Regions from separate parts of the Methylosinus sp. genome, predicted to be linked through region 2. Evidence: riboswitches for the same ligand, from Rfam matches in the RefSeq annotation. Region 2 holds a riboswitch; the other holds the start of a gene.
The links. Region 2 has a riboswitch for thiamine pyrophosphate ahead of VIF40_RS12735 (FAD-dependent oxidoreductase). Riboswitches for the same ligand answer to the same signal wherever they lie in the genome.

Region 1: linked by a shared signal. The riboswitch ahead of thiC (phosphomethylpyrimidine synthase ThiC) and the one ahead of VIF40_RS12735 (FAD-dependent oxidoreductase) in region 2 are both predicted to bind thiamine pyrophosphate.

The regions. Positions count from the first base shown of each region.
Region 1 is NZ_DATBQF010000077.1:20,730-35,884, forward strand. Features, by position in the region: gene VIF40_RS19820 (multicopper oxidase family protein) at 1-308, opposite strand, end outside; gene recQ (DNA helicase RecQ) at 482-2,287, shown strand; gene VIF40_RS19830 (PepSY-associated TM helix domain-containing protein) at 2,691-4,010, shown strand; gene VIF40_RS19835 (TonB-dependent receptor) at 4,186-6,219, shown strand; gene cysG (siroheme synthase CysG) at 6,224-7,630, opposite strand; gene VIF40_RS19845 (cytochrome c-554) at 7,763-8,161, opposite strand; gene VIF40_RS19850 (alpha-ketoglutarate-dependent dioxygenase AlkB) at 8,327-8,950, opposite strand; gene VIF40_RS19855 (2,3-bisphosphoglycerate-dependent phosphoglycerate mutase) at 8,982-9,602, opposite strand; gene dapB (4-hydroxy-tetrahydrodipicolinate reductase) at 9,642-10,457, opposite strand; gene mog (molybdopterin adenylyltransferase) at 10,570-11,112, opposite strand; gene VIF40_RS19870 (hypothetical protein) at 11,525-11,767, opposite strand; gene thiC (phosphomethylpyrimidine synthase ThiC) at 11,973-13,820, opposite strand; TPP riboswitch at 13,896-13,997, opposite strand; gene VIF40_RS19880 (OmpP1/FadL family transporter) at 14,303-15,155, shown strand, end outside.
Region 2 is NZ_DATBQF010000047.1:5,096-20,250, reverse strand. Features, by position in the region: gene ffh (signal recognition particle protein) at 1-550, shown strand, start outside; gene rpsP (30S ribosomal protein S16) at 623-973, shown strand; gene rimM (ribosome maturation factor RimM) at 1,080-1,613, shown strand; gene VIF40_RS12760 (DUF1905 domain-containing protein) at 1,596-1,922, opposite strand; gene trmD (tRNA (guanosine(37)-N1)-methyltransferase TrmD) at 2,054-2,800, shown strand; gene cobS (cobaltochelatase subunit CobS) at 2,909-3,907, opposite strand; gene VIF40_RS12745 (J domain-containing protein) at 3,966-4,571, opposite strand; gene VIF40_RS12740 (BolA family protein) at 4,677-4,964, shown strand; TPP riboswitch at 5,017-5,163, shown strand; gene VIF40_RS12735 (FAD-dependent oxidoreductase) at 5,218-6,237, shown strand; gene thiS (sulfur carrier protein ThiS) at 6,200-6,397, shown strand; gene VIF40_RS12725 (thiazole synthase) at 6,406-7,206, shown strand; gene VIF40_RS12720 (thiamine phosphate synthase) at 7,203-7,814, shown strand; gene VIF40_RS12715 (quinoprotein dehydrogenase-associated SoxYZ-like carrier) at 7,845-8,570, opposite strand; gene VIF40_RS12710 (quinoprotein relay system zinc metallohydrolase 2) at 8,747-9,670, opposite strand; gene xoxF5 (lanthanide-dependent methanol dehydrogenase XoxF5) at 9,984-11,819, shown strand; gene VIF40_RS12700 (c-type cytochrome, methanol metabolism-related) at 11,959-12,438, shown strand; gene VIF40_RS12695 (substrate-binding domain-containing protein) at 12,573-13,469, shown strand; gene VIF40_RS12690 (PQQ-dependent catabolism-associated CXXCW motif protein) at 13,466-14,035, shown strand; gene VIF40_RS12685 (DUF983 domain-containing protein) at 14,045-14,401, opposite strand; gene VIF40_RS12680 (hypothetical protein) at 14,414-14,743, opposite strand; gene VIF40_RS12675 (Eco57I restriction-modification methylase domain-containing protein) at 14,783-15,155, opposite strand, start outside.

The DNA of each region.
Region 1 (15,155 bases), on a different contig from region 2:
CGCGCGTCGCCGGGCTTTTCCGCCGGCATGGAGCCGATTCGGTTGATCCAGACCACCTCGAGCGGACGCCCGCGCGTGACATTGACGATCGGCCCGAGATAATTCTCGAGGCTGGCGGCGCGCTCCTGCGGCGAGCCCTGACGAATATAGCACCAGGCGTTGGGCGAGGCCGGCGCGGCGACGGAATCGGTATATTTGACGCTGCGCGCCTCGACTGAAATGGCGATCTTCCCCCAGCCGCCGGTCTGGCCGGCGCCGATCACGTCGAGGGCGGCGAGCGGCAGGTGATTGTCGAATTTCATGAGCATGAAACAAAATCCTCGAAAGAAGACGAAACCAACGCAGAACCACGTCGGCGAGCATAATCGGCCCTGTTTCGGCGCACAATGTGGCGGATTGCGTGTCCGCCTATCGCAGGACCCTCGCGCGCCTCTCGCGCCGCCCCTCGCGCCCTGCCCTTCGCCGTGCTAACCCGTTCCCCATGCCCTCCCTTCCCCCGCAGGCGCGCGCGCTGCTCAAATCCGTGTTCGGCTATGAGGATTTCCGGCCCGGCCAGGCGGAGATCATCGCCGCCGTGCTGGCCGGCGAGCCCGTGCTCGCCATCATGCCGACCGGCAGCGGCAAATCCATGTGCTACCAGCTGCCCGCGCTCGTCGACGGCAGGCTCACAGTGGTCGTCTCGCCGCTCATCGCCTTGATGCGCGATCAGGTGCGGCAGATGCGCGCCTATGGCGTGCCCGCAGCGACGCTCAACTCGATGAACGACGCCGCCGAGAATGACGAGGCGCGCCGCGGCATTCGCTCCGGCGAGTTGCGGCTGCTGTTCGTCTCGCCGGAACGGCTCGTGATGCCCGGCCTGATCGCCGAGCTGCAGCGCGCCGGCGCGACCCGGCTCGCCATCGACGAGGCGCATTGCGTCTCCGAATGGGGCCATGATTTCCGCCCCGAATATCGCGAGCTCGGCGCGACGGCGAAGGCGCTCGGCGCGCAGGTCGTCGGCCTCACCGCCACCGCCGACAGGGCGACGCGCGCCGACATCGCCCAACGCCTGTTCGCCACCAGCCCGCGCCTCTTCCTGCATAGTTTCGACCGGCCCAATCTCGCGCTCAATTTCGCCGCCAAGGACGGGCCCAGAAAGCAGCTCCAGCGCTTCTTGGAAAAGCATCGCGGCGAGAGCGGCATCGTCTATTGCTCGTCGCGCGACGCGACGGAAAAGCTCGCCGCCTTCTTCACGGACCAAGGCCATGCGGCAGTCTCCTATCACGCCGGGCTCGAGCAGACGCTGCGCAATCGCAATCAGGACCGCTTCCTGCAAGAAGACGGAATCATCGCCGTCGCGACCATCGCCTTCGGCATGGGCGTCAACAAGCCGGACGTTCGCTTCGTCGCCCATGCCGACATGCCGTCGAGCGTCGAAGCCTATTATCAGGAGATCGGCCGCGCCGGCCGCGACGGGCTGCCGGCCGACACGCTCACCCTCTATGGCCTCGACGACATGGCCTTCCGCCGCCGGCAGATCGATCAGAAAGAAGTGCCCGAGGAACGCAAGCGCGTCGAGCACGACCGCTTCTCGGCGCTCGCCATGCTGTGCGAGACGCCCTCCTGCCGGCGCCAGACGCTGCTCGCCTATTTCGACGAGGAGAGCCCGCCCTGCGGGCGCTGCGACATTTGTCTCGGCCAGGTGCAGGTCTATGACGGAGCCATAGACGCGCAAAAGGCGCTCTCGGCCGCCATGCGCACGGGACAACGCTTCGGCGCCGGCTATCTCGCCGATATTCTCATCGGCGAGGCGAGCGAGGCGGTGCGCCGCAACGGCCATGACGGCATCAAGACCTTCGGCGTCGGCAAGGATCGCTCCAAGCAGGATTGGAGCGCGATCATTCGGCAGCTGTTCGCCGCACGCGCGCTGGCGACCACGGAGCATGGCGGCTTTCGGCTGACGCAAAAGGGCGAGGATATTCTCTTCGGCCGCGCGCAGATTTCACTGCGCCGAGATCCGCTGACAGCGAAGGCGCCGCGCAGCAAGCGCGGCGAGGCGCCGCGGACGCAGGCGCTGGACGCGCAGGAGGAGCAGGTGCTCGCGGCGCTGAAGCGCAAGCGCCTGGAGCTCGCGCGCGAAGCGGGCCTGCCCGCCTATATGGTCTTTCCCGATCGCACGCTGATCGAAATGGCGTCGCACCGCCCGGCGACGCTCGACGAGATGCGGCGCGTGCAGGGCGTCGGCGAGCACAAGCTCGCGCAATATGGCGACGCTTTCCTCGAGGCGCTGGCCGACGCGCTGCGCTGAAGGATCAAGCGAGCTCGCGGCGGAACGACAATCGAAAGGTCGCGCCGCCGCCGGGCGTCTCGGCGATGGCGAGGCGGAGGCTCGGAAGCCTCTCGGCCAAATAGAACACGGCGCCGGCGGCGGCCGAAGGCTTCGAGCTGGGCGGCGGCGTCTATGCGATGGACGAACGCCGGGGCAATGACGCCAACAGCTGGAAGATGCCAGGCCATGTGAAATTCGACGCGTCCAAATCCAGCTCGACATCGAGAATCTCACCGACACGCGCTATTTCGAATATAGCGATGGTTGCAGCTTCGCCTATTATGGCGCGCCGCGCACCTTTGTCGGCTCGGTGAGTTTCAAATTCTGATCGCATGGGCGCCCCGACGGCGGCGCCCATCGCTTCATCTTCGGGAGCCCATCCATGAAGGAGCAACAGATTTTGCCCTCGTCTTCATCGCCCGATGGCGCCGCTTCCCGAGACACTGCTTCCCGAGACGCCGCCGCGCGACGCGAGAAGCGAAAAGCGCGGCGCAAGCTCTGGCTCGACATTCATCTCTATATCGGCCTCGTCGCCGGCGCGATGCTCGCGCTCATCGGCCTCACCGGCAGCGCGCTGGTGTTCTGGACCGAGATCGACGAAATGCTCGATCCCGCAATGTTCACCTCCGCCGCGCCGCCCGAGGGCGAGGCCGCCTTCGCGCCGCTCGGGCGAATAGGCGAGGCGCTGAACGCGGCGCTGCCCGCAGGCGCAAAGCCCGGCGGCGTCGGCATGCCGCGCAATGAGAGCGGCTGCTACAAGGTCTATTACGAGGATGCGAAGACAGGCGACACACGCCGCCTCTGCATCGATCCCTACACGGCGAAAGTGCTCGGCGACCGCGTCTATTGGTCGAAGAGCGGGGTCGCTCACCATAGCTTCATGAGCTTCCTGTTTCAGCTCCATTGGTCGCTGCTGCTCTACGACGTCGCCGGCGACCCGGGCGTCGTCGTCGGACTCGCCGCCATTCTGCTCGTCGTCTCCGTCTTCACCGGCGTCTATCTCTGGTGGCCCTCGCCCGGCAAATGGCTCGCCGCCTTCACCTTGAAACGAAACGCCAGCGGCGAGCGCCTGAACTATGATCTGCACAAGCTCGGCGGCCTCTATACGGCGGCGGTGCTGCTCGCCGTGCTGATCTCCGGCGTCTCGATGAATCTCGACACGCAATTCCAATGGGTCGTCGCGCTGTTCTCGCCGCTCAGCGCGGCGCAGCGCGGCGAGATCGTCTCCGGCCCCGCCGATGGACGGCCGCGCATTCCCTTCGAGCAGGCGGTCGACGCCGCCGCGCGGCTCTATCCGGAAGGACGACTCGAGAATGTCGGATTCCCGAAAGATGCGACAAGCGTCTACGAAATCTGCCGCACGGACATCGCCGAGATCAGCCGCTTCATCGGAACGCGCTGCGCTTTCGTCGATCAATATTCGGGCGAGGTCGTCGGCGTTCGCGATCCTGTCCATGGAACCGCGGGCGACGTCTTCATGCAATGGCAATGGCCTTTGCATTCCGGCCGCGCATTCGGCTGGACGGGACGCATTCTCGTCTTCGTCACCGGCCTCGTCTGTCCGCTGCTGTTCGTGACGGGCATGATCCGCTGGCTGCAGAAGCGCCGCGCGAAACGCTTCCATCGCGGCGCGGGCGAGCGCGCCGGCCATGACCCTTCGCATCGCCTCGCAGCCAGCGCCGAAAAAGCAAGCCGAACCTAACGCCAAAGTCTCATGAAAGTCGCGCGAAGGTCACGACAGGTTCGTGAAAGGTTTACCGAGCTTTTTTCGACGACTATTGCAGGCGCGCCGCTGTCAATGATATGGAACGACTTATCGTCGACGCGATGGCCGACATCTTCGTTTCGACACCCACATTCGGCGGCGTTCATCGACGATGCTCCTCAGAGGCGACGTCCTCCTCGGCTCGACTGCTCTCTGCATCCTCGCGCTGATGGCACCGGCGATCGCCGCGCCGGACAGTGACATTGCGGCCGAAAGCAAAGACGAGAAGCGCAAGAGCGCGGATGATTCCGCGCCACAGGCGAAATCGCTCGGCAAGGGCGTTTCCGGCGTCTTCGTCAATTCGTCGGTCGCCGACTCCGGCTATTCGCCGGGCTTCGTGATGCGCGGCTTTCCAGGCGGACTCACCCTGTTCGACGGCGCCGCGCATGGCTTCAGCTCGGAGGACGTCAATCTGTCGACGGTCGATCACGTCGAATTCTACAAGGGCCCGAGCGCCATGCTGTTCGGCAAGGCGCTCGGCGGCTATGGCGGCTCGGCGAATTACATCCGCAAGGCTCCGCTCGCCGAGCGCTTCGCGCGCGGAACGGCGACGATCGGCGCCTTCGACGTCTATCGCACGACCTTCGACATCGACACGCCGCTCGACGATGCGCAGACGCTGCTGTTCCGCATGACGGGCTTCGCGCAGAGCGTCGGCGGCTTCGTGGATTTCATGCGCGCCCGGGCCGTTCTGGTCGCGCCGGCGGCGACGCTGGTTCTCGACAATGGCGACCGAGCGACGCTGCGCGCCGAATATCGCGCCGGGCGCTTCGTCTATCGCGACGGCGTCCCCGCCTCGCCGATCTTTCTACATACGCCGCGCGAATTCTACGCCGGCGCGCCGGTCAATGAGCATGAACGGCCGCGGTCCGCGGATTTCACCTTCACCTATGAGCACGCCTTCGACGCCGACTGGTCGCTCACCACGGTCGTCGATTATTCGCTGAACGGCAACACCTATGGCTGGTTCCTCGGCTGGGGCTATGACGGCCTGCATTCGGTGACGCTCGGCCGTCCCGTGCGATCGCATTTCGCGGCGCGAAATTTCGACGCGCAATTGCGGTTGAACGGACGCTTCACGACGGGCGACATCGGCCACAATGTTTTTCTCGGCCTCGAGCATTGGGATTATTTCTACGGCCATGACGAATTATTCGCGCGCGATCCGCTGCCGAAGATCGACATAGGCGCGCCGCTCTATCCGCTCGGCGTCGATTATTCCGGCGCGCAATGGGCCAATGGCGCCGCGCGCGCCTGGAGCCGCTCCGTCTATGCGCAGGATCTCGTCGATCTCACGCCGCAATGGCGCATTCTGCTCGGCGGACGCTACGATCTGCTGGCGCAGCGCGAAACCGTCTTCGATCCCTTCGGCGCGCTTTCGGGGACATCCTCCTCCACGCTCGGCAAGGGAACGCGCGGCTATTTCAGCCCGCGCGCCGGCGTGCTGTTCCGCCCTGGCGAGACGACGAATCTCTTCGCCGCTTTCGGGCGCTCGCTCATACCCAATATCTCGGTGCGCGTGCGAGGCGGCGATGCGCCGCCGCCGCAGCAGGATACGCAATATGAGATCGGCTTCGAGCAGAGCTTTCCCGAATATAAAGCGCGTCTCGAGGTCGGCCTGTTCGATGTGACGCGCGATCATGTCGCCATCACCGACCCCGCCGATCCGGGCGGATTCTATTCGCTCGTCACCGGCCGCCAGCACAGCCATGGCGTCGAATTCAATCTCTCCGGCGAGATCCTTCCCGGTCTGCGCGCGAGCGGCGCCGCCACCTTCCTGCACGCCATCGTCGCCAAGGACTCCAATGTCCCCTCGCAAGCGGGCAGCGATCTCCTCGGCGCGCCGCGCCGCGTCTTCAGCGTCAGTCTCGACTATAGACCGGAGTGGGACCTCCTGCGCGGATTGGAGCTCGGCGCGAGCTATTATTACGCGAGCGCGGCGGAGGCGACGCTGCCCAATGTCCGAGGCTTCACCCTGGCGCCGCAGCAGATGCTCGGCGCCTCGCTCGGCTATCGCTTCGACGAGCATTGGAAGCTCGATGTGAGCGCGAGCAATCTCACCGACCGGCCGAATTTCACCTCGAGCGGCGCGCTCTATCGCGGCGAGCCGCGCTCGATCTCGGCGACATTGTCGTTCCGATATTGACGGCTCACCGCGTCAGCGTCGCGCCGATCAGCACGAGGCACGGCCCGTCGAGCGTCTCCTGCGCCACGCGCTGCGGCAAATCGCCGATCGTGCCGGCGACGATGCGCTGCTGCGGCGTGCTGGCGCGCTCGACGAGAAAGGCCGGCGTCGCAGGGTCCATGCCTTCGGCGAGCAGGCGCTTCGACAATGCGGGCAGCGTGCGATTGCCCATATAGACCGCCGTCGTCGCGCGATGGTCGGCGAGAGCGCGCCAATCGATATCCTCGGGGAATTTGCCGTCGCTCGTATGCGCAGTGACGAATTGCACGCGGCGCGCCGTATCGCGATTGGTGAGCGAGACCTCGAGCGCCGCCGCCGCGGCGAGCGCCGCCGTCACCCCCGGCACCACCTCCGCCTCGAGGCCTGCGGCGCGAATGGCGCAGAGCTCCTCATTGGCGCGGCCGAAGATCATCGGATCGCCGCCCTTCAGGCGCACGACATTCTTGCCCTCCTTGGCGAGCGTCACCAGCAGAGCGGTGATCTCCTCCTGCTTCACCGAAGGCGCATAGCCGCGCTTGCCGACATTGATGCGCGTCGCCTCGCGCCGCGCGAGATCGAGCACGGCGGCCGGCACCAGATCGTCGAACAGAACGACATCGGCGCCGACCAGCGCGCGCAGCCCTTTGAGCGTCAGCAGCTCGGGATCGCCCGGCCCCGCGCCGACCAGCGTCACGCGGCCGCGCGCGGAGGCGGCGTCGGCGCGGCGCGTCTCCTCGAGCAGCGCGTCGAGATCGTCGTCCTGCGGCGCATGCTCGACGCGCGCGAACGCCTCGCGCGTAAAACGCCGCCAAAAGTCGCGGCGTGCGAAAAAGTCGAGCCCCGAGGCCATCACGCGCGGACGAAAGGCGCGCGCCGCTCTGGTCCAGGCGGAGAAGGTCGCGGGGATCAGCGTCTCGACGCGCGCGCGCACGGCCTGCGCGAAAGCCGGCGCCGCGCCGCTGGTGGAGACGCCGATGACGAGCGGCGAACGATTGACGATGGCGCCCATCGTGAAATCGCTGAGCCCCGGCCGGTCCGTGAGATTGACCGGAACCCCATGCGTCTTGGCGGCGTCGCGAAAGGCCTGCGCCTCCGCATCCGCCTCGATGACGGCGAGCGCCATCGCCGCGCCGGCGAGATCCTCCGCGCGCCAATCGCGTTCGATCAGCGTGAGGCGCGCGCGCGCGGCGGCGACGGCCTCGAGCCGCGGCGAAGGCGACGCGGCGAAAACCTCGACAAAGGCGCCCGCGGCGGCGGCGAGGTCGGCCTTCCAGGCCGCGCCGTCCGAGCCGCCGGCGACCACGACGCGCCGCCCCTCCAGCGCGTAGAACACCGGGAGCGTGGCGAGCTCCTGCATCAGCTCGGCTGGGACTTCGTCAGGCTTGCGCGTCACTCGGCTCTCTCTTCCCCCGTCACTCGGTCCCGCCGTCGCTCGGTCCCGTCCACCCGGGCATTTAGCCCCGATCCGCCAAAAGAAAAAGCGGCCCGCAGGGGCCGCTTTCGCCAACCGAACGGAATGTTCGGATTACTTCTTCTTGCCGTCCGCGCCGAACTGGCTGAGATAGGCCCAGACGTCGTCCTGGTCCTGGTCCTTGGGCAGGCCCGGGAAGATCATCTTGGTGCCGGGGACCTTGGCCTTCGGGCTCTTGACGAACTCCTTGAAGACGGCCTCGTCCCAGGTGATGCCGGACGCCTTGAGCGCGTCGGAATAATTATAGCCCTCGGCGGTCGCGGCCTTGCGGCCGTTGATGCCGTTGAGCTCGGGAGCGACCGCATTCTTGGCGGTCTCGCCGACCTGATGGCAGGCCTTGCACTTGTTGAAGATCTTCTCGCCCGCCGCGGGATCGCCGGCGGCGATCGCCTGGCCGGCCATGGCGGCGAAAGCGACGCCCGCAGCGAGCGTCAGCCTGGTCACAAATTTCATCCTCGTTCCTTTCCTCGAAGCGTCGTCCCCTGGGAACCGACTGTCTTAATTTTGCCGGCCCTGGCGTGACGCCTGCGCCGATCGTTCATCCCGCGGCCGGGAAACTATATCGGAGCGCTATTGGTGACAATATGCTCCGCTTGCTGAACAGCGCCTGAAATGTCGTTAGGTAACGCGGCGCAACGTCAAATTGATGCGTCCGCCCGCCGCAAAAAGCGGCGAGGACAGCTTCGGCGCGAGCTCCGGCAGCAGCCGATCGACGCCATGGAAGCGCAGCCGCGCCGGTCCGCCCAGCGTCAGCACATCGCCGGACGACAGCGCGAAGACGCGCGACGAATCGGAGCGCTTGACGCCGCCGAGACGGAATCGGCAATCGGCGCCGAGCGAAACGGAGAGAATCGGAGCCGAGAAATCCGCCTCGTCCCGATCCTGATGCGGCCCCATGCGCGCCTCGGGCCCATAGAAATTGACGAGGCAGGCCTCCGGCGGATGCGGATAATCCGCGAGCTTCTCCCATGCGTCGAGCAGCATTCGCGGCATGGGCGGCCAGGGCTCGCCGGTTTCGGGATGGCGCGCCTCGTAACGATAGCCGCGCGCCTGATCGCTGAGCCAGCCGAGCGGGCCGCAATTGGTCGTGCGCACCGAGAAAGGCAGCCCGCTGCGCGGCATGGTCGGCGTGAGCAGCGGCGCGGCGGCGATGACGCTCTCCAGCTCGCGCAGCAGCGCGCGCTGCGCGGCCTCGTCGAAATAGCCGCGGTAAAGGCGAACGCCCGGCTCTATCTCCGACATTCTCGCTCCGTCCTGCGAGGAGCGCCGCGCGTCACCGGTCGAGCACGTCCTTGGCGGCGACGGTCGAATCGGAATTGAGCCGGTAGACGATCGGCACGCCGGTGGTGATCTCGAGAGAGGACACCGATTCGGGCGTCAGCCGATCGAGCACCATGGCCAGCGCCCGCAGCGAATTGCCATGCGCGGCGACCAGCACGCGCTCGCCGCGCAGAGCGCGCGGCAAAATCTCCTGGCAATAGAAGGGCAGCACGCGCGCCACCGTATCCTTGAGGCTCTCTCCGCCGGGCGGCGCGACGTCATAGGACCGCCGCCACAACCGCACCTGCTCCTCGCCCCATTGCTGGCGCGCCTCGTCCTTGTTGAGGCCGGAGAGATCGCCGTAATGCCGCTCGTTGAGCGCACGGCTGCGGATGACGGGCACGTCCTTCTGCCCGAGCTCGTGAAAGGTGAGATCGAGCGTGCGCTGCGCGCGCAGCAGCAGCGAGGTGAAGCCTATGTTGAAGCGCAGATCGATGCGCTTCAGCTCGCGTCCGGCGCGCCGCGCCTCCTCGATCCCCTTGGGCGTCAGATCGGGGTTCTTCCAGCCTGTGAACAGGTTCTTGGCGTTCCACTCGCTTTCGCCATGGCGGAGGAGGACGAGAATACGGTCCATGCAGGCTATGTCCCTCGAATCGAACGATGCGGCGCGCTGTCAGGCGCCGGCGAGGCCGAGCACGTCGGCCATAGAATAGAGGCCGGCCGGCCGCCCTCGCGTCCAAATAGCGGCGGCGATGGCGCCCCGCGCGAAAATGCCGCGATCCTCGGCGCGATGAGCGAGCTCTATGCGCTCCCCCGCCCCGGCGAAGATCACCGAATGCTCGCCCACCACCGTGCCGCCGCGCAGCGAGGCGAAGCCTATGTCGCCCTCCCGCCGCGGTCCGGTGAGCCCGTCGCGGGCGCGGGCGCTGTGCTCGCCGAGCGCGACGTCCCGCCCCCGCGCGGCCGCCTCGCCCAGCAGCAGCGCCGTGCCGGAAGGGGCGTCGACCTTCATGCGATGGTGCATCTCGACGATCTCTATGTCCCAGGCGACGCCGAGCGCCTTCGCGGCGCGCTCCACCAGAACGGCGAGAAGATTGACGCCGAGGCTCATATTGCCGGAGCGCACGACGGGAACGCGCTCGGCGGCCGTCGCGAGAGCGGCCATGTCCTCGCTCGACAATCCGGTGGTGCCGATGACATGGGCGACGCCGGCCGCCGCGGCGAGCCCGGCGAGCGCCACGGTCGTCGCCGGCGTCGAAAAATCGATGGCCACATCGGCCTCGGCGAGCGCGGCCGTCGCATCGGCGCAGAGGCGCACGCCATTGGCGGGACGGCCGACCAGCAGGCCCGCATCCTCCCCGAGGATGGGCGAATGGGCCGAGACGACCGCTCCGGTCAGCACGACGCCTTTCGTCTCCCCCGCGGAGGCGATCAGCATCCGGCCCATGCGGCCGGCGGCGCCGACGACGACCAGCCGCACATCGCTCATCAACCTTGCCCCCACAAAGATTGCACGCGGGCTCCGCAGAACGGCCCTGCGGCCAGTCTATACAGCCCCGATGCGCGAATGAGAAGGGGAGACGCCCTACCCGATCAGGTGGCTATTTGCCCTTCGGGCGAAACGCCGCGACGCGCGCCGGATCGGTCTCTATATAGGCGGCGCCGATGAGATCGAGACAATAGGGCACGGCCGGCATCACCGCGTCGAGGCAAAGCTCGATGGCGGCGGGCTTTCCGGGCAGGTTGATGACGAGACATTTGCCTCGGTGAGCGGCCAATTGCCGCGACAGAATCGCGGTCGGCGTCTGCGCCAGCGACACTTTGCGCATCAGCTCGCCGAAGCCGGGCAATTCGCGCGGCGCGGCGGCGAGCGTCGCCTCGGGCGTCAGATCGCGCGGCGAAGGCCCTGTCCCGCCCGTGGTGACGACGAGATCGCAGCCGATATTGTCGGCGAGATCGATGAGCGTGTCGCGCACGCTCTCGAAACCATCGGGAATGAGGCGCCGCTCGATGCGGAACGGGCTCGTCAGCACCTTCTCGAAATAGGCGGCGATGGCCGGTCCGCTGACATCCTCATAAACGCCGGCGCTGGCGCGATCGGAGGCGGTGACGACGCCGATGACGGCTTCCTGCTTCTGTGTCATGCGCGCACAATAGCGGCTCCGAGGCGCGAGACAACCGAAAGCTCCGCCCGCCTCCGACAGGCATGAAGCGCTTCTCGTATTGCTATCGAGGATAGGGCGCGCAAGGGCGATTCGCTCGCACGACGTTTCAACATTGCGTCGGCGGCCCGGGAGCGGCTCTGGAACGACTCGTCGATCGAGATCGTCTTACGTCCATCGAGATCGTCTTGCGCAGCGGCGATGGATCGATCGCGCGCGCCGCGGATCCCTGAAATTCGCTACGGCGCGAAATTCACGACTGTACAAAAATCAAACACGGCAGGACGGAGGCTCTTCGATGAGAAGCCCCCTGGGCGCGCGAAAAATCGCGCGCCCGGCGGCGTCACGATCGCGGAAGCGGGACTCCCGCCGGGCTCGCGTCGTTCCGGAAGGATTATTCCTTCACCGAAGCCGGCTCGCAGCCGCACTTCTGATAGCAGGCGCCCTTAGCCTCCTTGGCCTTCTCGATGGACTCGGGAGTCGCCGAGAAGCGATTCTTGACGGAGACATATTCGAAGAAGCACTTGTCGACGCAGACGCCCTGCTTGTCTTCATCCTTGATGTCGCAACCGGCGAAAACCGGGCCGACCATGCCGAGCGACAGAGCAGCGGCCGTCACAATGGCGCGAAAGTTCATTTGCCGTTTCCCTCTTTTTGGATGTGGGACCATTTGTCCCTTATTTGTTACAGGGCGCATCGTCCCGCGGGCAAATAGGCTGTTTTCGCTGCGCCTGTCAATGTAATTGACATTTTTGCGGCGCCCCGAAAATCATGCGGAGAAGAGCTTCGCTGCACTGCAAAAGGAGCATTTCCCGACCGGTCGCGAAAAACAGCCCGCCGCCTCATTCGGCGACGTAGATTTGCGCGCCCTTCTCCAAGAACTCCGCGCTCTTTTCCGCAAAGCCCTTGTCACGCTCGGCGAGCGCCGCCGCCTCCTCGCGCAGATCGCGCGTGATCTGCATGGAGCAGAATTTCGGCCCGCACATGGAGCAGAAATGCGCGACCTTATGCGCCTCCTTGGGCAAGGTCTCGTCGTGATAGCGGCGCGCCGTATCGGGATCGAGCCCGATGTCGAATTGATCCTCCCAACGGAAGTCGAAACGCGCGCGGCTCATCGCATCGTCGCGCTCCTGCGCCGCCGGATGGCCCTTGGCGAGATCGGCAGCGTGCGCTGCGATGCGATAAGTGATGACGCCGGTCTTCACATCCTCGCGATCCGGCAGGCCGAGATGCTCCTTGGGCGTCACATAGCAGAGCATCGCCGTGCCGAACCAGCCGATCATGGCGGCGCCGATGCCGGAGGTGATGTGGTCGTAGCCCGGCGCGATGTCGGTGACGAGCGGCCCGAGCGTGTAGAACGGCGCCTCGCCGCATTCGCGCAGCTGCTTCTCCATATTCACTTTGATCTTGTGCATCGGCACATGGCCGGGGCCTTCGATCATCACCTGGCAGCCCTTGTCCCAGGCGATCTTGGTCAACTCGCCGAGAGTCTCGAGCTCGGCGAATTGCGCGGCGTCATTGGCGTCCGCGATGCAGCCGGGACGCAATCCGTCGCCGAGCGAGAAGGACACGTCATAGCGGCGCATGATGTCGCAGATCTCGTCGAAGCGCTCATAGAGGAAGCTCTCGCTGTGTCGCGAGAGGCACCAGCGCGCCATGATCGAGCCGCCGCGCGAGACGATGCCGGTGACTCTCGCGGCGGTGAGCGGCACATGGCCGAGGCGCACGCCCGCATGAATGGTGAAATAATCGACGCCCTGCTCCGCCTGCTCGATCAGCGTGTCCTTGAACACCTCCCAGTCGAGCTTCGTCGCGTCGCCGCCGACCTTCTCGAGCGCCTGATAGATCGGCACCGTGCCGATCGGAACGGGCGCATTGCGGATGATCCAGTCGCGAATATTGTGAATATTGCGTCCGGTGGAGAGATCCATCACCGTATCGGCGCCCCAGCGGATCGCCCACACCATTTTCTCCACCTCCTCCGCGACCGAGGAGGTGATGGCCGAATTGCCGATATTGGCGTTGACCTTCACCAGGAAATTGCGGCCGATGATCATCGGCTCGGCTTCCGGATGATTGATGTTGGCGGGAATGACGGCGCGTCCGCACGCCACTTCCTGACGCACGAACTCCGGCGTCACATAGGCGGGAATTTCGGCGCCGAATCCCTCGCCCGCCTCTATGCGCTCGGCGGCCTGCGCGAAGGCGCGCTCGCGGCAGAGATTCTCGCGATGCGCGACATAGATCATCTCTTCCGTGATCGCGCCGGCGCGCGCATATTCGAGCTGCGTCACCGGCGCCGAGCCGGCGGCGCGGCGAATGGCGCGCGGAGCGGGACAGGGCGGAACCAGCCGATCCTCGCCGACGAAGCCATTGTCCTCCGCCTTCACGGCGCGGCCGGCGTAGGCCTCGAGGCCGGCCCGGCTCTCGAGCCAGCGACGCGCCGCCGGCAAGCCCGCCGAAAGATCCGGGACGAATTCCGCGCAGCTATAGGGGCCGGACGGATCATAGACGCGCAGCGGCGCGTCGCCGGACGAGGGATGAAGAGCGATCTCGCGCACCGGGACTCGAATATCCTCGACGCGAATATCCTCCCGCCCGCGCGGGGAGGAATAGAGCTTGCGCGACCCGCCGATCGGGCCGGTGGTCACGCTCTGGGGAGTCGTCGGGCGTTTGTCCTGCACGTTCATCGTCGCGCTCCCTTGTCTCGAGGATGGCTGGGCGGCAGGCGACGGAGTCGGCCGACGCCGTCCGCAACATCGGACGACGCGTCCCTTTGGCCTTCCCTCGCGCCGGCATTACCCGGATCAGGTTCGATGGGTGCTTCTCAGCCGCTCCTCATCGGAGCGGCGCCCCTCGCCAAGGCGCGCATGTTATCCGCGGCCCCGGATCGCGGCAAGTCCGGCAATCGACCGTCCGGCAAATCGACAGCGTGGCTGTCGACGGTCCCGCTATCGACGGCCCGGCGGCGGAGCGCTGTGGCAAAAACGTGACAGATCCGAAAATATTCACAGGCGTCCGACCGATAGCGATGTCGCGGACCGCCCGCTCTGTTAGATTCTCTGATAGATTCTTGGGCAATAGTGAGTCGTGAGATACAAACGCCGCCGGGTTGCCGAGTGCTTCTAAATGGCGTGTGAACGACGACCGATCTGGGGCGGGGCGATAGATAATGAACGGATATTCCTGGCGCACTCTCGCCTCGGCGGCTGCTCTCACGATTTCTCTCGCAGCTCCGTCACTCGCCGCGGACGGCTATTTTCTGATCGGCTACGGCCCGCGTCAGAAGGCGCTGGGCGGCGCCGGCGTCGCCGATTCGCGCGACTCCATGTCGCTGTCGATCAATCCGGCCGGACTCGTCGATCTCGAGCGCCGGCAGATGCAGCTGGGCGTCACCGCTCTGTTTCCGGAGCGCGGCTATTCGACCGACGGCGCGCCCAAGGTGCTGGCGCCGGGCGACGTCCGCAGCGGGCGGCCGATCTTCCCTGTGCCCCATAACTCCTATTCTGCGCCGATCGACGCGGAGTCGGCCTGGGGCACGGCCTCCTACGCCAACGGCGGCATCAACACCTCCTTCGATTTCGGCCATTTTCACCCGCCGTCAGGGGGCCCCTTCGGCGGCGGCTATGCGGGCGTCGATCTCGAGCAGGCCTTCACCAGCGTCGGCTATGCGCGCAAATACGGCGCGCTGTCGATCGGCATCGCGCCCACCATCGCGGTGCAGAGGATCAATCTGCAGGGTCTCAAATCCTTTTCGCCCTATTCCGCCGATATGTACAGCCTGTCCGACAATGGCTATGACTGGTCGTTCGGCGGCGGCGTGCGGCTCGGCCTGCAATGGCGCGTGACCGACCAGTTCCGCATCGGCGTCGCCGGCTCGACGCCGATGTTCATGACACGTTTCCGCAAATATTCGGGCCTCTTCGCCGATGGCGGCAGCTTCGACATTCCGGCCAATCTCACGGCCGGCGTCGCCTATGATCTGACGCCAGATCTGACCGTCATGGCCGACTGGCGCCATATCT
Region 2 (15,155 bases):
TTTGGCCGATCAGCTGGCCATGATGGAGAAGGTCGGCGGCTTCGGCGGCATCATGGGCCTGCTGCCCGGCGTCGCCAAGATGAAGGAGCAGATCGCCTCCGCCAATATCGACGACAAGATGTTCAAGCGCCAACGCGCGGTCATCCTGTCGATGACGCCCAAGGAGCGGCGCAACCCGGACATTCTCAAAGCCTCGCGCAAGCGCCGCATCGCGGCCGGCTCCGGCGTGAAGGTGGAGGAGATCAACAAGCTGCTGAAGCAGCATCGCCAGATGGCCGACATGATGAAGGCCATGGGCGGCGGCAAGCGCGGCGGCATGATGGCCAAGGCCGCGCAAATGATGGGAATGGGCGGCATGCCGGCGCCGAGCCAGGAGCAGATCGCCGAATTGCAGAAGAAAATGGGCGGCGGCGGCTCGCCGCCCGGCGCCGGGCCCAGCATTCCCGCCGCGCCGCCGGCATCCGCATTCTCCGCCAAGCCGACCCTGCCCGGGCTCGGCGGCGGCGGAGGTTTCCTGAGCGGGCTCAATCCGTTCGGGAAGAAGAAATGAAAATCGCCGAGTGGTGGGTCGTGACGCTCGCCACTCACCGCTCACGACTCGTTAATCACAAAGGAAGACCGAATGTCCCTGAAGATCAGACTCGCCCGTGGCGGCGCCAAGAAGCGTCCCTTTTATCGCGTCGTCGTCGCCGACTCCCGCTCGCCGCGTGACGGCCGCTTCATCGAGCGGCTCGGCACCTTCGATCCGTTGAAGCCGAAGGACGCCGCCGATCGTCTGGTGCTCGACGCCGAGAAGGCGCAGGCCTGGATCGCCAAGGGCGCGCAGGCGACCGATCGCGTCGCCCGTCTGCTCGAGAGCGTCGGCGTCGGCAAGCGCGAGACGCGCAGCAATCCGCAGAAGGCGCAGCCGAAGAAGAAGGCGCAGGAGCGCGCCGCCGCCGCGGCCGCCGCGGCCGAAGCCGCCTCGGCCTGATGACGTCGTCATTGCGCATGCAGCGAAGCAATCCAGAGTCGCGCGGCGACCGCTGGATCGCTTCGTCGTTTTCGCGCGGCGCAATGACGCTCGCTCGTATCGCGGCATGAAAAACGCCGTTCTGCTCGGCCGACTCGGCGCGGCGCATGGCGTGCGCGGCGAAATTCGCCTGCAGAGCTTCACCGCCGACCCTTCGGCGATCGCCGCCTATGGTCCCTTGCTCGACGCGCGCGGCGCGCGCCGTTTCGTCATCGCTTCGCTGCGGTCGATCGGCAAGGACATGTTCGTCGCCCGGCTCAAGGGCGTCGCCGACCGCGAGGCGGCGACGGCGCTCACCGGCGTCGAGCTCTATCTTCCACGCGCGTCGCTGCCGGCGCCGGAGGAGGACGAATTCTATCTCGCCGATCTCGAAGGTCTGCGCGCCGAGACGGGCGCGGGCGAGACGCTCGGCGTGGTGATCGCCGTGCGCAATTTCGGCGCGGGCGATCTGCTGGAGGTGCGGCCGCCCGCGGGCGGCGAGACCATGCTTTTTCCCTTCACCAAGGCGGTGGTTCCCATCGTCGATGTGGCGGGTGGGCGCGTGGTGGTGGAGCCGCCGCTCGAGATCGACGGCGATGCGCCGTCAGGGGCGGATGTCTAGCTCTCGTTTCGAAAGCGCGACGCGACAATCGACGACGACCTCGTCGCCGACGCCGATGCGCTCCTTCGCGCGCACATCCGCCTTGATCGCCAGCAGATAGGGGCCATCCTTCGAGGGGAACAAAGTCGTCATCCAGACGCGGGCGCCGAGCGTCGCCGTGACCGGGACATAGCCATAGAAGGTCCTGTCGATCCTCTTCTCCTCTTTCAGCGCGCGCGAATCCTCCTCGCTCAGCGAGACGAAATACCAGCCGCCTTTTCCAGGATATCTCCAGATTTTTCCTGTGACGGTGAGTTGCAAGAAATCCATTGTCGATCAATCCTGCGCGAACCGGCCTTTGGCGGCGGTGAGCGCCCGCGAACGAAACCCTAGCTCGTAACCGTCGCGGGCGAAAGCGCGCCGCCTTTCCCGCCTCGCGCCGCCATGCCATAACCCGCCGCATGTGGCGCGCGACCATCCTCACTCTCTTCCCGGAAATGTTTCCCGGCCCGCTCGGCCTGTCGCTCGCCGGCGACGGGCTGTCGCGCGGGCTTTGGGCGCTGGAGGCGCGCAATATTCGCGAGCATGGCCTCGGTCGTCATCGCGCGGTCGATGACACGCCCGCCGGCGGCGGTCCCGGCATGGTCATGCGCGCCGATGTTCTCGCCGCCGCGATCGACGCCGCCGCGCCACAGGGCGACGCGCGTCCGCGCCTCTTGATGAGCCCGCGCGGCGCGCCGCTCACGCAGCAGCGCGTGCGCGCGCTGGTCGCCGGCGAAGGCGCTGTGATCCTCTGCGGGCGTTTCGAGGGCGTGGACGAGCGCATCATCGAGGCGCGCGCTCTGGAGGAGGTCTCGATCGGCGATTATGTGCTCTCGGGCGGCGAGATCGCGGCCATGGCGCTCGTCGACGCCTGTGTGCGGCTTTTGCCGGGCATTATGGGAGAGTCCGCGTCCGGCGAGGAGGAGAGCTTCGAGTCGGGCCTGCTCGAATATCCGCAATATACGCGGCCGCGCGATTTCGAGGGCCGTGCGATTCCCGACATTCTGCTCTGCGGCGATCACGCCAAAATCGCGCGCTGGCGTCATGAGCGCGCCGTCGCGCTCACGCGCTCGCGGCGGCCGGATTTGCTGGACGATCGGGCGAGCGAGACGCGGGCCGGAAAAGGCGCTTCGACCTCCCCCGCGAGGGGGAAGGCCGAGCGCTGAAAGCGCACGGGAGGGGGCGGCGCCCCGAGTCTTCGAACCCCACCCCGTCCGGCTATCGCCCGCCGACCCTCCCCCTCGAGGGGAGGGTGGCAGGCTGCGCTCAAAGGCTTACGACATCACCACATTCACCGCGCTCTCGGGCAATTCCTTGCCGAAGCAGCGCTGGTAGAACTCGGCGACCAGCGGACGCTCGAGCTCGTCGCATTTGTTCAGGAAGGTGAGCCGGAAGGCGAAGCCGACATCGCCGAAAATCTCCGAATTCTCCGCCCAGGTGATGACCGTGCGCGGGCTCATCACCGTCGAGAGATCGCCGGACATGAAGGCGTTGCGGGTCAAATCGGCGACGCGCACCATTTTGTTGATCGTGTCGCGGCCTTCCTTCGTCTTGTCGAAGCTCTTGACCTTGGCGAGCACGATATTGGTCTCGGCGTCATGCGGCAGATAATTGAGCGTGGCGACGATCGACCAGCGGTCCATCTGCCCCTGATTGATCTGCTGCGTGCCGTGATAGAGGCCGGATGTGTCGCCGAGGCCCACCGTGTTGGCGGTGGCGAACAGGCGGAAGGACGGATGCGGGCGGATGACGCGATTCTGGTCCAGCAGCGTCAGCCGGCCGGAGACCTCGAGCACGCGCTGAATGACGAACATCACATCCGGGCGGCCGGCGTCATATTCGTCGAAGCACAGCGCGATATTGTGCTGGAGCGCCCAGGGCAGAATGCCGTCGCGGAACTCCGTGACCTGCTTGCCGTCCTTCAGCACGATCGCGTCCTTGCCGACGAGATCGATGCGCGAGACATGGCTGTCGAGATTGACGCGCACGCAGGGCCAGTTGAGGCGGGCGGCGACCTGCTCGATATGGGTCGATTTGCCGGTGCCGTGATAGCCCGTCACCATCACGCGACGGTTGCGGGCGAAGCCGGCGAGAATGGCGAGCGTCGTCTCGCGGTCGAAGAGATAATCGGGGTCCTTGTCCGGGACATGCTCGTCCGGCTGGGAATAGGCGGGAACCTCGAGATCGGAATCGATGCCGAAAAGCTGGCGCACGGAGACTTTGAGGTCCGGCAGAGGCGCGGCCCCCGCGGCTTTGTCGCTTGCGAGTAACATTGATCCTCCGTTTCGCCGGCGCGCGCTCGCGACGCACACAGCCGGCCAGGACTGTTCGTCAAACGAGCTTGGCCGCTCGCAGCGTCTTGTACGCGTGGATGATCTCCCGCAATCTTTCCTCGCAGGAGCGATCTCCGCCATTGGCGTCCGGATGGTGACGTTTGACGAGCTCCTTATAGCGCGTCTTGATCGCTTCCGCACCGGCGGTCTCGTCTAGGCCGAGCGCGTTCAGCGCCTTGATCGTCACCGGCGAAAAGCGCGGGGCCGCCTCGGCCTGCGGCCGTCCGCGGTGCGACTTCTGCCGGTAGAGGCCCAGCGGATCGGCCAAATTCTCGGCCCGCAGCGGGTCCTCGCGAAACGCGGCCTGTCCACGCTTCACGCCCATCGACCAGGTCGGGCGATGGCCCGTGGTGGCGTCCTTCAGATAGCGGGCGACGTCCTCGTCGCTCATGCCGTTGAAGTAATTGTAGGAGTTGTTGTATTCCCGCACGTGCTCCAGGCAGAAGCAGAAATATTGCCCCTCGCGCAGCCGACCCATCGGCGCGCGATGGGCCCCCTCGGCCTCGCAGCCCGGGGCGTCGCAGCGAAAACGGGTCTCGCGGCGCTCCTGCCTCTGCTCGGGCTTCACGCGGATACGATCGAAGAGGGGCGAATTCAAATCCATGGCGCTGCATTATGGTAGACTGGCCGCCGGCTGCAAGCGGAACCCGACGCCAATTTCATTCGGCGGGAATTTTGCTTGGGTGGCGAGGACGAGGAGGATTCCACTATGGCCGCACAAGGCAATATCGGCGCCGTCCAGGCGAGCATAAGATCGAAACTGACCGAGGGGCTCGCGCCGCTCACCTTGAAGGTGATCGACGAGTCGGACAAGCACGCCGGTCATGGCGGCCATCATCAGGATGGCGAAAGTCATTTTCGCATCGAGGTGGTGAGCGAGGCTTTCGCCGGCAAGAAGCTGGTCGAGCGGCACAGAATTGTCAACACTCTGCTCGCCGAGGAGCTGGCCGGCCGCGTTCATGCTCTGGCGATCAGCGCCCGCGCCCCGCAGGAATAGGGCGTAGGGCGCGCGGCGACGCTTGACGCGCCGCCGCTCCTGCGCGACTCTCGGCCTCGCCCGGGGGAGCCTCGCCGCCGGCGCGCCGATCGCGCGCGGCAAGAGGCTGAGAGGCCGAATAGCTTTAGAAAAAGCGGCTCGGCGACCCTTCGAACCTGATCCAGTTCGCGCTGGCGTAGGGAGGTCGCATGCTCCTGTTTCCGCTCGGCCGAGGCGCTTTCGGCCGCTCGCCTCGCATCGCCGAGCCGCCTCGATGCTGATCTGCGTGATCGGCGCCGGCGTCGCCGGCCTGACCGCGGCTTTCGAGATCGCCCGCGCCGGCGCGCCCTTCGGCGCCGAGGTCGAGCTTATCGAAAAAGCCGCGGCGCCGGGGCGCGGCTGCTCCTATTACGCCGGCGGCATGATCGCGCCCTGGTGCGAATTGCAGAGCGCGGAGCCTGTCGTCGCCGTGCTCGGCGAGGAGGCGCTCGGCTTCTGGACCAAGGACATTCCCGTCGCGACCATCGCCGGCAGCCTCGTCGTCGCGCCGCCGCGCGACCGCGCCGAGCTCGCCGATTTCTCCCGGCGCACCCACCGTTTCGAGCGGCTGGACGAAGCGGGCCTCGCCGTCCTCGAGCCGGCGCTCGCCGGCCGCTTTTCCGGCGGCCTCTATTTTCGCGAGGAGGCGCATCTCGAGCCGCGTGCGGCGATGCGCTCTCTGTTCGAGCGGCTTCGGACAATGGACAATGTCCGTATCCGGCTCGGCGCCGAATCCGCGCCGCGGGCGGATTGGACCGTCGACTGCCGCGGCTTTTCGGCGCGCGACGCGCTGGCGGAATTGCGCGGCGTCAAGGGCGAGATGCTGGTGCTGCGCAGCGAGGAGATCGAATTGTCCCGCCCCGTGCGGATGCTGCATCCGCGCCATCCGGTCTATGTCGTCCCGCGCGGGGAGGGCGTGTTCATGGTCGGCGCGACGATGATCGAGAATGAGGAGCGCTCCCGCGTCACCGCGCGCTCAATCGTCGAGCTGGTCAATTCGGCTTTCGCCATTCATCCGGCTTTCGCGGAGGCCGAGATCGTCGAGACGGGCTCGGATGTGCGGCCGGCTTTCCCGGACAATCTGCCGCGCATCGCGCGCCGGGGCCGCACGCTCTATGTCAACGGGCTCTATCGGCATGGGTTTCTGCTGGCGCCGGCGCTGGCGCATCGCGTCGCGCGTTTTCTCTTTTCGGGCGAGATCTTCCCGGAGGTCATGAATGCGGATCAGGGTGAATGGGCGGACGCTCGAGGTTGAGGCGCCCACGCTGGAGCGCCTCATCGAGGAATTGGGTTTTGGCGAGCAGACAATCGCCACGGCCGTGAATCAGGCGTTCGTGCGCGGCAAGGACCGCGGCGAGACGCTTTTGTGCGAAGACGATTCGGTCGAGATCGTCACGCCGCGGCAGGGAGGGTGAAAATTCGGATGAGCAAGCCCGACGACCTCGTCGTCTATGATGCGAGACTGTCCTCCCGCTTCCTGCTCGGCACGGCGCGTTATCCTTCGCCGGCGATTCTCGCCGAGGCGATCCGCGCCGGCGGTGTGGAGATCGTCACCGTCTCGCTGCGGCGCGAGGCCGGCGGCTCGCGCGCGGGCGAGAGCTTCTGGCGGCTCATTCGCGAGCTCGGCGTGCGCGTGCTGCCCAACACCGCCGGCTGTCGCACGGCCAAGGAGGCCGTCGCCACCGCGCAGATGGCGCGCGAGCTGTTCGGCACGAGCTGGATCAAGCTCGAGGTCATCGGCGAGGAGGACACGCTCCAACCCGATGTGTTCGGCCTGGTCGAGGCGGCGCGCATCCTCTGCGACGACGGTTTTTCCGTCTTTCCCTATACGACCGAGGATCTCGTGGTCGCGGAAAGACTGCTCGACGTCGGCTGCCGCGTGCTGATGCCCTGGGCGGCGCCCATAGGCTCGGGTCGTGGGATCAATAATCTCTTCGGCCTGCGGGCGTTGCGCGCGCATTTTCCGGGCACGCCGCTGATCGTCGACGCCGGCCTCGGCGCGCCTTCGCAGGCCGCCGCCGTGATGGAGCTCGGTTTCGATGCGGCGCTGCTCAACACCGCCGTCGCCCGCGCGCGCGATCCCGTCGTCATGGCGCGGGCCTTCGCGCTCGCCATAGAGGCGGGCCGGGCCGCCCATCTTTCCGGCCTGATGGAGCCGCGCGACATGGCGGCGCCGTCGACGCCCGTGCTCGGCCGCGCCTTCGACGACGGATGCGAGGCGTGAGCGCGCTTTTGCTCGATCCCTTCTATCTCATCGTCGACGCCGCCGATTGGCTCCCGCGTCTGCTGCCGCAGGGCGTGCGGCTCGTGCAATTGCGCGTCAAGGATCGCGACGAGGCGGCGTTGCGCGAAGAGATTTTGCGCGCGCGCGACCTTTGCGCGGCCCATGGCGCGCAGCTCGTCGTCAATGATCATTGGCGGCTCGCCATCGATCTCGCCTGCGACTTCGTGCATCTCGGCCAGGGCGATCTCGACACCGCCGACATCGCCGCGATCAGAGCGCATGGACTGCGGCTCGGCGTCAGCACCCATGACGAGGCCGAGCTCGAGCGGGGGCTGTCGCTCGCCCCCGATTATGTCGCGCTGGGGCCGATCTATCCGACGCTGCTGAAGCAAATGGCTGTCGGACCGCAGGGCCTCGACAAGCTCAGCCTGTGGAAACGCCGCATCGGCGCGATTCCGCTCGTCGCCATCGGCGGCCTGACGCCGGAGCGCGCCCGTGCGGCGCTGGCGGCGGGGGCCGACAGCGCCTGCGTCGTCACCGATGTGCTGCGCGCCGCCGATCCGCAGGCGCGGACACGCGAATGGGTGGAGGCGACGCGGGGCGAGTAGCGAGCGGCGAATAGAGCCGTCCGCTGTCTCTTACGAGGCGCTGCCGATGGGCCACTCGCCCTTGAACACGCCGCCCTGATTGTCATGCGCCTCGACGCGGATCGTCTTGGCGCCGTTGGGCTTGTAGACGAAGCGAAAGCTCGGATCCTCGGAGAGCGATATGCCGCCCTCCATGGAGAAGATCAGCGCGTCGCCCTGCCGCACCTCGACCTTGTCGACATAATGGGCGGGAAGATAGGCGCGGGTGAGCGGGTCCATCTGCATCCCGGAATTGTTGGGATGGCGGATCATGATCTGCGCCTCGCGCAGCGCGGGGGTCTCGCTGGCGAATTCGCGATATTTCATTTTGCCGAGATTGGCGTCGGCCTCGTCCTGGTCCTTGATCGCCGGCGCCGAGCAGCCGCCCGAGGCCTTCACGAATTTCACCACCGAATGCAGCGCGTCATCCGCCGTCCGGCCGACGACATGCACATTGGTGTAGGAGTTCACCCTGACGCGCGTCTCGATCTTCTGGACGCCCGCGCCGTCGCCGAAGGAGAAGGCCGCGGCCATGGGCATGGGATTCTCGTCGATGACGAGCGTCGCCGCGCGCAAGCCCGGCGCGAGGAGGGTGATCGTCATCGGCACGATGGCGGCGTCCTCGGCCCGCTTCGGCGCGTCGAGCGCCACCACGCCCTCATGCGGCGTGATCGCGCGGTCGTGGAATATATCGGTGACGAGGCCGGGCCATGGATCGATCTTGGGCTCCTGGGCCATCGCTGCGCCGGCCAGGAGGCACAGGGCCGCCGCGGTCGCGAGACGAAGACGACCGGACCGCGAGCCTTCGGGCTCGCTCTCGCGCGGCGTCTTGCGAGCCGGAAGGCTCGCGGTCCAAGGGCTCATCTGCGTTCCTCCGGCTTTTTCGAAATCATAGCTCTCTCTATGCGGGGGGCTCAAGGGGCGTCCCATTCGAGCTCGGCGAAACCGGCCGTGGCGTTGCGGCTGTGATAATCGTCGAAGAGCAGCCAATTGGGCCGCTCCTCGCGGCCGGCCGTCCGCACCGCTTCGGCGAGCGTCTCGCCCTTGGCGATGTCGGCGCGCAAATCGCGGGTGAGGTGGTCGAGATAGGCTTTCTGCGCATCGAGCGCCTGCGGCCAGGGAGCGACCGCCGGCCCATGGCCGGGGACGACCCGGACCGCCTCGATCGCGCGCAATTCGTCGACGACGGCGAGGAAGCCGAGCAGGCTTCCGTCGACGATCGGCACATGGCGCAGGAACAGGAGATCGCCGGCGAACAGCGTGCCGCTCTGCGGATCGAGCACGGTGAGATCGGCGTCGCTATGGGCGGTGCGCCAGGCCTTCAGCGTGATCTTGCGGCCCCCGAGATCGAGAATCGTCTCGCGCTCGACGGTGAGGCTCGGCGGAACCAGTTTCACATCATCGACCAGCGCGCCCATCGCCTCGCGAAAAGAAGAGAGATAATGCGGCCCGCGAGTCGCCATGGCGCGCGGCAGATTCTTGTGCCCGACGAAGATCGCTCCCGCGCCTGCGAAGGCAATATTCCCGAAAATATGGTCCGGATGGACATGAGTGTTGACGACATAGCGGATGGGCTTGGGCGAGCGCTGTTGCAATGCAGCGAGAAACGCCTCCCCCTCGACGCGGCTTCCCCCCGTGTCGATGACCGCGATCGCCTCGTCGCCGACGATCGCTCCGAGATTGGCGATGTCGCCCGAGTTGTCGCGGGACATCAAGGCGGTCTGGCCCTGATGGACGAGCACGCCGGGCGCGATCTCGGTCAGCTCGAAGCTTTTCGCGGCGCTCGTGAAGAGACAGAACAGCGCGATGGCGAGCCGTAGAATAGTGCGTTGCAGCATGGGTTTTTCGACCTTGTTTTTCGTGGGTTTCATGCGAGAAATCAGGAAAGTCGGGAAAGGGATTTGGGGATTGCGCTTCAATTCTGTGCGACATATTATCCCGCCGTTTCCGACCTAAAAGAGGCTTTCCGGCCGGGAACCGGAAGGCGTCTCAGCGAGGATATGGACGGAGCTGCGGGCGCGGCGTTTCCGTCCGATCGTCGTGGCAAAAAAAGAGGAAACGGCTTCCCAAAGCCTTAGGGCGTCGGAAAGGCGCGATGTCGGCGGCGTGGCCGGGCCTTTTGCACGGTGATGTCGTCAGGAGGAAAAGCTCATGCATAAGCTGTTGTTGTCGACTTCGGTGGGGATTCTCGCGCTGTTCGGGGCCGGCGTGGCGAACGCCGCCGACGAGCTGCTCGAGCTCCAGAAGAATCCGAAGGATTGGGTTTTGCCGACCGGCGACTACGCCAATCTTCGTTATTCCAAGCTGAAGCAGATCACCACCGAGAACGTCGCCAAGCTGGCTCCGGCCTGGAGCTTCTCGACCGGCGTGCTGCGCGGCCACGAAGGCGCGCCGCTGGTGATCGGCGACGTGATGTATCTCCATACGCCGTTCCCCAACATCGTCTACGCCCTCGACCTCAACAACGAAGGCAAGATCCTCTGGAAGTATGAGCCCAAGCAGGATCCGAGCGTCGTTCCGGTGATGTGCTGCGACACGGTGAACCGCGGCCTCGCCTATGGCGACGGCAAGATCTTCCTGGCCCAGGCCGACACCACGCTCGTCGCTCTCGACGCCAAGTCCGGCAAGCTCGTCTGGTCGGTGAAGAATGGCGATCCCTCCAAGGGCGCCACCTCGACCGCCGCTCCGCATGTCATGAAGGACAAGGTGTTCGTCGGCATCGCCGGCGGCGAGTTCGGCGTGCGCGGCAGCATCACCGCCTATCACATCAAGGATGGCAGCCTCGCCTGGCGCGGCTATTCGGAAGGTCCGGACTCCGAGGTTCTGCTCGACCCCGAGAAGACCACCTATCTCGGCAAGCCGGTCGGCAAGGATTCGTCGCTGAAGACCTGGGAAGGCGATCAGTGGCAGATCGGCGGCGGCACGACCTGGGGCTGGTATTCCTATGACCCCGAGCTGAACCTCGTCTATTACGGCTCCGGCAATCCCTCGACCTGGAACCCGAAGCAGCGTCCGGGCGACAACCGCTGGTCCATGACGATCTGGGCGCGCGACCTCGACACCGGCGTCGCCAAATGGGTCTATCAGATGACCCCCCATGACGAATGGGACTATGACGGCATCAACGAGATGATCCTCGCCAATCAGACGATCGGCGGCGCGGCTCGCAAGACGCTCGTCCACTTCGACCGCAACGGCTTCGGCTACACGCTCGACCGCGTGACCGGCGAGCTGCTGGTCGCCGAGAAATACGATCCGGCCGTCAATTGGGCGAGCAAGGTCGATATGGACAAGAGCTCCCCGACCTATGGCCGTCCGCTGGTCGTGTCGAAATATTCGACCGAGCAGAACGGCGAGGACGTGAACAGCAAGGGCGTCTGCCCGGCGGCGCTCGGCTCCAAGGACATGCAGCCCGCGTCCTTCTCGCCCGACACCGGCCTGTTCTACGTGCCGACCAACCACGTCTGCATGGACTATGAGCCGTTCCGCGTCAGCTACACCGCGGGTCAGCCCTATGTCGGCGCGACGCTGGAGATGTTCCCGCCGCCCGGCGACAGCCACATGGGCAATTTCATCGCCTGGGACGCTCGCGTCGGCAAGATCGTATGGTCCAACAAGGAGCAGTTCTCGGTTTGGTCGGGAACGGTCACCACCTCCGGCGGGCTCGCCTTCTACGGCACGCTCGAGGGCTATCTGAAGGCCGTCGACGTGAAGACCGGCAAGGAGCTGTACAAGTACAAGACTCCGTCGGGCATCATCGGCAATGTGATGACCTATGAGCACAAGGGCAAGCAGTATGTCGCGGTTCTGTCCGGCGTCGGCGGCTGGGCCGGCATCGGCCTCGCGGCCGGCCTGTCCAAGAGCAACGAAGGCCTCGGCGCGGTCGGCGGCTATAAGGCGCTGTCCGACTACACCGCTCTCGGCGGCGTGCTGACCGTGTTCTCGCTGCCCGATTACGCTCTGCCGATCGTCGCTCCGGCGAACTGAGTCGGCCAAAAATAAGTTCGGCGCCCGGCGAACGCCTTCTGGCGCGTCGCCGGGCGCCGCATGTTCGAGTAGATGGAAACTGCTGGAGGATCGAGTAATGAGACTGCCGCTCGTCGGGGCTCTGGCCCTGAGCGTCTTCATGGGTTTAGGAACGACCGTGCGGGCCGAACCGCCGGGCGACCCGACCGCGGTCAAGGAAGTTGACGGCAAATGGTTCGACGCCAAGGGCGACCCGACCTATAAGATCCAGGCGGACGGCGCTGTCGACTGGTACACTTTCTCCGGCTATCGTCGCTATCACTCCGAATGCCATGTCTGCCACGGCCCCAACGCCGAAGGCTCGACCTATGCGCCGGCGCTGAAGAACTCGCTCAAGAATTTCGACTATGCGGAATTCGTGGGCATCGTCATCGGCGGCCGCGAGAACAAGCAGGCAGGCAATGACAGCGTCATGCCGGCTTTCGCCGAGAATAAGAACGCCATGTGCTACATCGACGACCTCTATATCTATATCCGCGCCCGCTCGACCGAAGCGGTCGGCCGCGGCCGTCCGGAGAAGAAGGCCGAGAAGCCCGCGGCTTTCGGCGAGGCCGAAACGAAGTGCATGAGCGCCAAGTGAGATGTCGCCAGGCGAGTTGCGAGGCGAGACGTTGCCGAGTGAGAGGTCGAGGGCCGGCCGGTGGCGGCGTCGGCCGGAGACTCGGTAAGTCTCTCCGGTCGCCTCGCCTTCTTTCTCGCTTTTTTGCATTTTCCCTGGTCGCCGTCGCGAGCCTGCTCGCGACGGCCCCTGCCTATTCCCAGTCGCCGGGCGTTCGCGCGCGGTCCGGGCCGGACGACGCCGCAGGATCGATCGAGCTCGTCGATCCAGAGGTCCTGCGCGTCTGCGCCGACCCCAGCAATCTCCCCTTTTCCAATCGCGCCGGCGAAGGTTTCGAGAACAAGCTGGCCGAGCTGCTGGCCAAGAAGCTCGGCAAGGGGTTGGCCTATTCCTATTATCCGGGCGCGACCGGCTTCATCCGCAACACGCTCAACGCGCATTTGTGCGATGTGGTGATGGGGATGCCGCAGGGCGACGATCTCGTGCAGCCCACCAATCCCTATTACCGGACGTCCTATGCGGTCGTCTATCGCGCCGGCTCCGATCTCGAGGGGCTGAGCTCGCTCGCCGATCCGCGCCTCGCCAATGGCCGCCGCATCGGCCTCGTCGCCAACACGCCGCCCGGCAATCTGCTGGCCCGCTATCGGCTGCTCGCGGCGGTGAAGCCCTATCCGCTCGTCGTCGACACGCGCGTCGACGCGCCGGCGGCCGATATGATCCGCGATCTCGCCAATAAGGAAATCGACGTCGCTATTCTCTGGGGGCCGATCGCCGGCTATCATGTGAAGCAGTCGGGCGGCCGACTGAAGCTGGTCCTGCTCACGGGGGACAAGGGCGCGCGCATGAGCTACCGCATCGCGATGGGCGTGCGCCATTCCGATCAGGAGTGGAAGCGCGCGCTCAATCGGCTCATCGCCCAGAACCAGAACGAGATCGACCGATTGCTCGCTGATTTCGGCGTGCCTCTGACCGACGAGTCCGACGCGCCGATCACGCCATCGCCGACTACGCCTGCGCCGACTACGCCTGCGCCGATCGCGCCCGCGCCGTGACGCGGCGGCTGGAAAGCGCGCGTCGAGCCGTCGCCGCGATCGGCTTTGCGTTGTTCGCCGTCGCGCCGGCCGCCGCGGAGCCCGCGCCGGAGCCGGACGGCTACAGGCTCTCCGACTATCGCGCGGCCGTCCCAGCCACTCTGCGCGGCGCCGGCGCGATCGACACGCCGCAGGCTTTCGCCTTGTGGCGGGACAAGGCGGCGGTTTTCATCGATGTTCTGCCGCGTCCGCCCAAGCCCGCCGGCCTGCCGCCCGATGCGGTGTGGCGCGACAAGCCGCGTTTCGACATTCCGGGCAGCGTCTGGCTCCCCGAGACCGGCTATGGCGAATTGTCGCCGGCCGCGCTCGGCTATTTCGAGAGCGGCCTCGCGCAAGCCACGGCCAAAGACAAGCGCCGCGCGCTGGTCTTCTACTGTCTCGCCGATTGCTGGATGTCGTGGAACGCCGCCAAGCGAGCGCTCGCGCTCGGCTATTCCAATGTGTCCTGGTTCTCGCGCGGCACCGATGGCTGGGCCGCGGCGGGCCATCCGCTGGAGCCGCGCGAGCCCGCGCCGCGCGACGACTGAATCGCGCGGTCAGCCGGATTTGCGCGACAGCGACCAGACGGCCGCGATGAAAAAGCCCTTGCAGAGCGGCAGCAGCAGCAGCGTGCAGAGCGTCGTCACCGAGAGCAGCAGCGCCGCCTCCGCGCCATAGGACAGGGTCCCGCGCGTTTCCAGATAGATGAGCAGCGGCACGATGATATGGGCGACGAGGCCGATGGTCAGCCAGGCCGGCCCATCGTCGGCGTCGACGCCCACGAAGCTCTCCGCGCAATGCGGACAGACGTCCACGCGCTTCAGATAGCCGTCGAACAGAGCGGCGGACCCGCAATTCGGACATTTGCGCAGAAACCCGCGCAGCAGCGCGACGCTCGTCGATGGCATGGTCATGGGAATCACTGTCTATCCGCGCCGGGCGTTACGCCGAGCTCCGCGAGGCTGAAGGTGAGCTCGGGCGCGCGCAAGGCGCGCGGAGCCCGGGAGTGTGACGATCTCGGCGCAGCAGGCGGCGTCGAGCCGGCGATGGACGCGGGTCATGGCCTTCGGGGCGTCGAGGACCCAGACTTCCCGCACGCCCTTCGGCGACATCGGCGCGACCTCCCCGCCGATCCGCTCGTCTTCGTCGATGATGCCGGCGCGGACCATCTCCGCGACGCTCCTGCAACGCCGGGGGAGTCCCTCGGCGACCTGGGTCTCGAGCGGAAGGCCTGTCGGGCGCAGATGCGGGTTCATGCGGCGCAATATATCGCAGTCGGGGCGGGATTTCGCCGGTCAATATTGGCCGGCGAGCGAGGATTCGAGCAAAGCGGCCTCCTCGGCCGAAAGACCGAAGCAGTCGTAGATCATCGCGTCGATCTCCCGCTCCCGCGCTTCGATCCCGCTCGCGAGGCGCGCGGCCTCGTCGGCGTCGCCGGTCTCGCCGCGCCGCCGGGCGGCCTCGCAATTGGCCCGCGCCAGCGTCGCGAGCCGCTCCGCCGTCGGCGGTTCGAGATCGGGGAGCGGTAGCGGCTCCAGATATTGCGCCTTGAGCCGCAGCCGCCATTTGCCGCCGCGCAGCGGATTGGACACAGAATGCAGCACGAACCAGCAGAGCCGCGAGTTGAGAAAGGCGAGCAGCGCGAGATCGGCGCAGGGCAGGCAGAAG